2 regions of the Janibacter sp. FSL W8-0316 genome follow, and region 1 is predicted to be linked to the other one. Evidence: riboswitches for the same ligand, from Rfam matches in the RefSeq annotation. Region 1 holds a riboswitch; the other holds the start of a gene.
What was found. A riboswitch is a leader RNA that binds a small molecule or an ion and turns the genes downstream of it on or off. The one in region 1 is predicted to bind FMN.
Positions count from the first base shown of each region.

Region 2: another riboswitch for FMN. It lies ahead of NYE39_RS03745 (nicotinamide mononucleotide transporter family protein); the one in region 1 lies ahead of ribD (bifunctional diaminohydroxyphosphoribosylaminopyrimidine deaminase/5-amino-6-(5-phosphoribosylamino)uracil reductase RibD).

Region 1 is NZ_JBBOQX010000001.1:1,415,978-1,419,364, reverse strand. Features, by position in the region: gene sucD (succinate--CoA ligase subunit alpha) at 1-313, shown strand, start outside; gene NYE39_RS06920 (lysozyme) at 500-1,321, shown strand; FMN riboswitch at 1,415-1,544, shown strand; gene ribD (bifunctional diaminohydroxyphosphoribosylaminopyrimidine deaminase/5-amino-6-(5-phosphoribosylamino)uracil reductase RibD) at 1,689-2,780, shown strand; gene NYE39_RS06910 (riboflavin synthase) at 2,780-3,387, shown strand, end outside.
Region 2 is NZ_JBBOQX010000001.1:770,437-773,823, forward strand. Features, by position in the region: gene hisG (ATP phosphoribosyltransferase) at 1-430, opposite strand, end outside; gene NYE39_RS03740 (phosphoribosyl-ATP diphosphatase) at 441-704, opposite strand; gene NYE39_RS03745 (nicotinamide mononucleotide transporter family protein) at 716-1,429, opposite strand; FMN riboswitch at 1,445-1,575, opposite strand; gene rpe (ribulose-phosphate 3-epimerase) at 1,647-2,303, opposite strand; gene NYE39_RS03755 (VOC family protein) at 2,345-2,728, opposite strand; gene NYE39_RS03760 (RsmB/NOP family class I SAM-dependent RNA methyltransferase) at 2,733-3,387, opposite strand, start outside.

The sequences.
Region 1 (3,387 bases):
CTGCCTCGAGGCCTTCGAGGCCGACCCCGAGACCGACGCGATCGTCATGATCGGCGAGATCGGTGGCGACGCCGAGGAGCGGGCCGCGGCCTACATCAAGGAGCACGTCACGAAGCCGGTCGTCGGCTACGTCGCGGGCTTCACCGCCCCGGAGGGCAAGACCATGGGCCACGCCGGCGCCATCGTCTCCGGCTCCTCGGGCACGGCTGCCGCCAAGAAGGAGGCCCTCGAGGCCGCCGGCGTCAAGGTCGGCAAGACGCCGTCTGAGACGGCTGACCTCATGCGCGAGATCATGCAGGGCCTGGGCAAGTAACCAGCCCGACCCCATGACGAAGGGGAGGGGAGACCGCGAGGTCTTCCCTCCCCTTCGTCATGCCCGGCAGATCCTGACGAAGGTCTGACCGCAGCGAGGGGAGTTCGTGGGCCGCTCGTCACCTGCGGTCCCTAGGGTCCACGCGGGCCGCCTGCCGCGGCCCGCACCCGACGCCAGGAGACCTCCATGTCCCGCACGACCACCGTGCTCGCCGCGCTGCTCGCGGCGACCGCCCTCACGGCCACGACCGCCTCGGCCGCACCCACCCAGGACCGCCCGACACCCGAGGCCAAGGCGGCCGGCATCACCGAGCCCGGCGACGCGCGCATGGGGTGGAAGGAGCGCTCGCAGCAGCCGACGGCGCGCAGCAGCGCAACCGTGGCCGCGCCCGCGGGCGTCCCGGGCATCGACGTGTCCAACTGGCAGGGCTCGGTCGACTGGACCGCGCAGTGGAATGCCGGCAAGCGCTTCGCCTACGTCAAGGCGACCGAGGGGACCGGCTACACCAGCCCCTCCTTCGCCCAGCAGTACAACGGCTCCTACAACGTGGGCATGGTCCGCGGCAGCTACCACTTCGCCCTGCCCAACACGTCCTCCGGCGCCACCCAAGCCAACTATTTCGTCGACCACGGGGGCGGCTGGTCCGCCGACGGCAAGACGCTGCCCGGCGTCCTCGACGTCGAGTGGAACCCCTACGGCAGCACCTGCTACGGGCTGACCCAGAGCGGCATGCGGACCTGGATCAACTCCTTCCTCAACCAGTACAAGGCGCGCACCGGCCGCTACCCGGTGATCTACACCAACACCAACTGGTGGAACGAGTGCGTCGGCCACGACACGAGCTTCGCGGCGAAGTCCCCGCTGTGGATCGCCCGCTACTCCAGCAGCGCCGGCACCATGCCCACCGGCTGGGGCACCTACTCCTTCTGGCAGTACACCGACAGCCCGATCGACCAGAACGTCTGGAACGGCTCGCTCGACCGGCTGCGCTACTTCGCGAAGAACTGACGCCGCATCCTCCGGGCCGGTGCCGTGTGGTGAGACCCACGATGGCACCGGCCCGTGACGGGAGTACCCTGATGCGCGTACGAGTTCAGTCGTACGCGTGCTCCGGGGTCGGTGTAATTCCGAGCCGGCGGTAACAGTCCGCGAGCCCGTCCTCTCGAGGCCGGGTTGAGCTGGTGGAACTCCAGCACCGACGGTGAAAGTCCGGATGGGAGGCAGCACGCGACGGCGTGGGCCGTGCCGTGCGGGCTCCCTGTCGGGCGACTGTCCGGTGCGGTCGTCACCGGCTACCCGGTGGTCCCACGTCGTCGTCACGCCATCGGCGTGCCTTCCTGTGCCCCGTGGTCCGCGTCGGACCACGGAGAGGCAGATGCAGCAACCCGTCACCATCGATTGGGCCATGACCCGCGCCGTCGAGCTGGCGGCGCGCGGCCTCGGGCGCACCGCCCCCAACCCCGTCGTCGGGTGCGTCGTGCTCGACGCGGCCGGTGCCGTCGTGGGCGAAGGGTGGCACTCTCGGGCCGGTGGCCCCCACGCCGAGGTCGAGGCGCTGGCTGCCGCCGGAGACGCCGCACGCGGCGGCACCGCCGTCGTCACCCTCGAGCCCTGCCGGCACTCCGGTCGCACCGGCCCCTGCACGAGCGCCCTCCTCGCCGCCGGCGTCGCCCGGGTCGTCGTCGCCGTCCCCGACCCCACAGAGACCGCCGGCGGGGGAGCGGACCTGTTGCGCCGCAACGGCGTCGAAGTCGTCGAGGGCGTCGGTCGAGCAGCGGCCGAGCACGGCAACCGAGCCTGGCTGCACGCTGTGCGCACCGGCCGGCCCTGGGTGACGTGGAAGCTCGCCACGACCCTCGACGGGCGCACGTCGGCCGCCGACGGCACGAGCCGGTGGATCACCGGCGCGACCGCCCGCGCGGCCGTCCACCGGCTGCGCGCCGAGCGCGACGCCGTCCTCGTCGGCGCCGGCACCCTGCGCGCGGACGATCCGCACCTCGCCGTGCGCGGCCTCGACGACGTCACCCAGCCGCTGCGCGTGGTCCTCGACCCGCGCGCCGAGATCGCGCTCGCCGCCCGGGTCCTCGACGACGTCGCGCCGACGCTCGTCGTCGTCGCCGAGGACGCTGACGCGACCCGGCTCACCGCAGCCGGGGTCGACGTGCTTGCCCTGCCGGTGGGGGAGCGGGGCCTCGACCTCGCGGCCCTCCTCGCGGCCCTCCACGGGCGCGGGGTGCACTCCGTCCTGCTCGAGGGCGGCGCCCACCTGGCCTCGTCCGCCGTCGCTGCCGACCGCGTCGACGAGGTCGTCGCCCACATCGCCCCCGCGCTGCTCGGGGCCGGTTCGCCGGTCCTCGCGGACGCGGGGATCACGACCATCACCGAGGCCCTGCGCCTCACCACCACCGACGTCGCCCGCCTCGGCGACGACGTCGCCGTCACCGCCACCGTGAGGAGGGAGCGCTGATGTTCACCGGGATCATCGAGGAGCTCGGGGAGGTGGTCGCCATCGAGCCGGGCGCCGACTCCAGCCGGCTCACCGTCCGTGGCGAGGTGACGACCGCCGAGGTTGCCCACGGGGCCTCGATCGCCGTCAACGGTGCCTGCCTGACCGTCACCGACCACGAGGCGAAGGGGGGAGTCGTCACCTTCGACGTCATGGCCGAGAGCCTGCGCCGTACCGTCCTCGGCGACCTCGCCGTCGGCGACGTGGTCAACCTCGAGCGGGCGATGGTGCTCGGCGCGCGCCTCGACGGGCACCTCGTCCAGGGGCACGTCGACGGGACCGCGACGATCACCGAGCGGCGTCCGGGGGATCGGTGGGAGGAGGTGCGGCTCTCGCTCGCACCCGAGCTGGCCCCCTTCGTCGTGGACAAGGGCTCGATCTGTCTCGACGGGGTGAGCCTGACCCTCACCGCGGTCGGCGACGACCATGTCGAGGTCGCCCTCATCCCGACGACCATGGAGCTGACGACCCTGGGCCGCAAGGGAGTCGGCGACCGGGTCAACGTCGAGGTCGACATCCTCGGCAAGTACGTGCAGCGCACCCTTGCGCTCGAGACGAAGGACGCACG
Region 2 (3,387 bases), 650 kb from region 1:
TGATGGCCGTCTCGACGGCGCCGTCGAGACGCACGACGTCGGCGGTCACCCCCTTCGCCTCGAGGTGGGAGCGCACGAGGCCGGCGTAGGAGGTGGCCACACGACGACCGTCGAGGTCGGCCGCGCTGCTCGCCTCGCCGGGCCGGCCGGCGAAGCGGAAGGTCGAGCCGCCGAAGCCCAGGCCCATGACCTCGGTCGCGGTGGAGCCGGAGTCCAGGAGCAGGTCACGGCCGGTGATGCCGGCGTCGACCTGACCCTTGCCGACGTAGAGGGCCACGTCCCGGGGACGCAGGTAGAAGAACTCGACGTCATTGTCCTGGTCCGCGACGATCAGCTCCTTGCTGTCGCGGCGGACCCGGTAGCCCGCCTCGCGGAGCATCTCGACGGTCGGCTCGGACAGGGAGCCCTTGTTGGGTACGGCGATGCGCACGGGAGTCCTCTCAGAGGTGGGTGTAGACGTCCTCGACGGTGAGCCCACCGTCGATCATGAGGACCTGCAGGTGGTAGAGCAGCTGGCTGATCTCCTCGGCCAGCTCCTCCTTGCTCTGGTACTCGGCGGCCATCCACACCTCGGCGGCCTCCTCGACGACCTTCTTGCCGATGGCATGGGTCCCCGCGTCGAGCTGGGCCACGGTGCCCGAGCCCTCGGGCCGCTCGGCGGCCTTGCGGGAGAGTTCGTCGAAGAGGGTCTCGAAGGTCTTCACGGGGCCCCAGACTAGTTGGCGACCGGTGCGCGCCCGTCCACGGGCTCACCGTCCGGACGCTCGCTGCGCGAGGCGCGCAGCCACACGACGAAGCCGTAGAGGACGAACGCGGCGTAGAAGGCGTAGAGGACGGCCGTGGGGATGTAGCCGCTCGTCCACAGCAGCGGCACGCCGACGAGGTCGACCCCGATCCAGATGAGCCAGAACTCGTTCCACCCGCGCGCCATCGCATAGGTCGCGAGGAGCGAGCCCATGAAGATCCAGGCGTCCGCGACGTGGTACCAGCGCGGGGCGGGCCAGCCGGCGCCGAGCATCGTGAAGACCTGCTGGGCGACGGCGATGCCGAGCACCATGGTGAGGGCCAGCCCGGCCCGCTCCCCCCAGGTCGCCCACCGCGGGGTGATCGCGTGGGCGTCCCCGCTGTGGTCGGCGAGCTTGACCTGGCGCCAGCGCCACCAGCCGTAGAGCGAGGTGATGATGAAGAAGATCTGCCGGGCCGACTGGCCGAAGAGCGGCGCCTTGTCGTCGACGCCCAGCGTGATGCCGATGTAGACGAAGAAGAGGATGACATTGCCGACGATGCCGATGGGCCAGGCCCAGACCTTGCGGAGCATCCCGCCGACCGCCGAGGCCAGCCCGAAGCCGATCCCGATGACCTCCATGAGGGAGAGCCGGTAGCCGGCGATGTCGACCCCGGCCGAGTAGATCCATTCGATGATGGACATGCGTGATCCGATCCGCGCGTGCCGCTCTCGTCCGGACTGTCACCGTCGGCCCCGGGGTTCTTGACCGGAGTTCACCGCCTGCCTCAGCAGTCGGGTCGCGGGCTCTCACCGCCGGTGCGGAGTTTCACCGCGTCACGTGGCACGTGCACGGCCATTGTCCGAAGGGAGGTCCCGCTCGGCAATTCGGTGGTCCCGTGATCCGGGCCACGAGCCCGACTCAGTGCCGGTGGCCCCGGGCCAGCTCGCGCAGCTCGTCCACGGCCGCCGCGGCTGACTCGGCCCCGTAGACGGCCGACCCGGCGACGAAGACGTCGGCGCCCGCCTCGGCGCACTGCTCGATGGTCCTGGCGGAGACGCCGCCGTCGACCTGGACCCAGATGTCTCCGCCATGCCGCTTCACGGCCTCGCGCACCTGCTGGACCTTGGGCATCTGGTCGGCCATGAAGGACTGCCCGCCGAAGCCGGGCTCGACCGTCATGACGAGCACCATGTCGAGCTCGGGCAGCAGCTCCTCGTAGGGCGCGAAGGGGGTCCCCGGCTTGATCGCCATCGACGCCCGGGCGCCCTGGGCCCGGATGTCGCGCGCGAGGGTCACCGGGTCGGAAGCGGCCTCGATGTGGAAGGTGACGCTCTGGGCGCCCGCCTCGGCGTAGGGCGGTGCCCAGCGGTCGGGGTCCTCGATCATCAGGTGGCAGTCGATCGGGATCGGGCTGACCTTGAGCAGGGACTCGACGATCGGGAGGCCGAGCGTGAGGTTGGGCACGAAGTGCGCGTCCATGACGTCGACGTGCACCCAGTCGGCGTTGGCGATCGCGCGAAGCTCGGACTCGAGGTTGGCGAAGTCGGCGGAGAGGATGCTCGGGGAGATCTGCACGGGAGTCCTTGCGGGAGAGGCGGGTTCGGGTCGACGGGCGATCAGGCGGTGTGGATCGACAGGATGTTGCCGACGGTGTCCTCGACCTGGAAGTGCAGACCGATGGCGTCCTTGGTCAGCTCCTCGCGGAAGACGAGGCCCCCGAGCTCCTTGAGCCGGCGGTACTCCGTCTCGGCATCGGGCACGCCGAGCATGAGCGCGGTCAGCCCCTCGCGCAGCTGGTGCTCGCAGTAGCGCCGGGTGAGCTCGTCGGGGATCGGCTCGAGGTTGATCTGGCAGCCCTGCTCCCAGCCGGTGCTCGGCCCGAGGATGTAGAGCTCCTTGTCGGGCACGACGAGCACGTCGCGGAAGCCGAGCACCTCGGTGTAGAAGTCGTAGGCGCGGTGGGTGTCGGTGACGTGCAGCCCGGTGACGATGACGCGCATCGGTTCAGCCCTTCTTCCGCAGGAGTGCGAGGAACATGCCGTCGGTGCCGTGCAGGTGCGGCCACAGCTGGGCGTGCGGCCCCTCACCGAGCCCGGTCAGCTCGTCGACGGCGGCGCCCGCGAGCAGCTCCCGGGCGTCGATCGCCTCGACGTCGTCGCGCTTCTTGAGCACGTCGCGCACGACGAAGGTCGTCTCCGACAGGTGCGGGCTGCACGTGGCGTAGGCGATGACCCCACCGGGGCGGGTCGCGTCGATGGCCGAGGCGAGCAGCTCGCGCTGCAGCGGACCGAGGCCGACGAGGTCGCCGGGCTGACGGCGCCAGCGGGCCTCGGGCCGGCGGCGCAGCGCCCCCAGCCCGGTGCACGGTGCGTCGACGAGGACCCGGTCGTAGGCCTCGGGCTCCTCCTGCCCCGCCTCGCGACCATCGCCGGTGCGCACGACGATCTCGCGGCCGGCCTCACCGGCCGCGGTGAGCGCGGGGCGCAGGCTCTGCCGGACGAGATCGGTGCGGTGCTCGCTCACCTCGTTGGCCACGAGGTCGGCGTCCTGCTGCAGCGCGAGGGCGGCGAGGAGGCCCGCCTTGCCTCCGGGGCCGGCGCACAGGTCGAGCCACCGCTCGGGCGCACCGTCGCTGCGGGGGGTGACCGGCGCGGCGGCG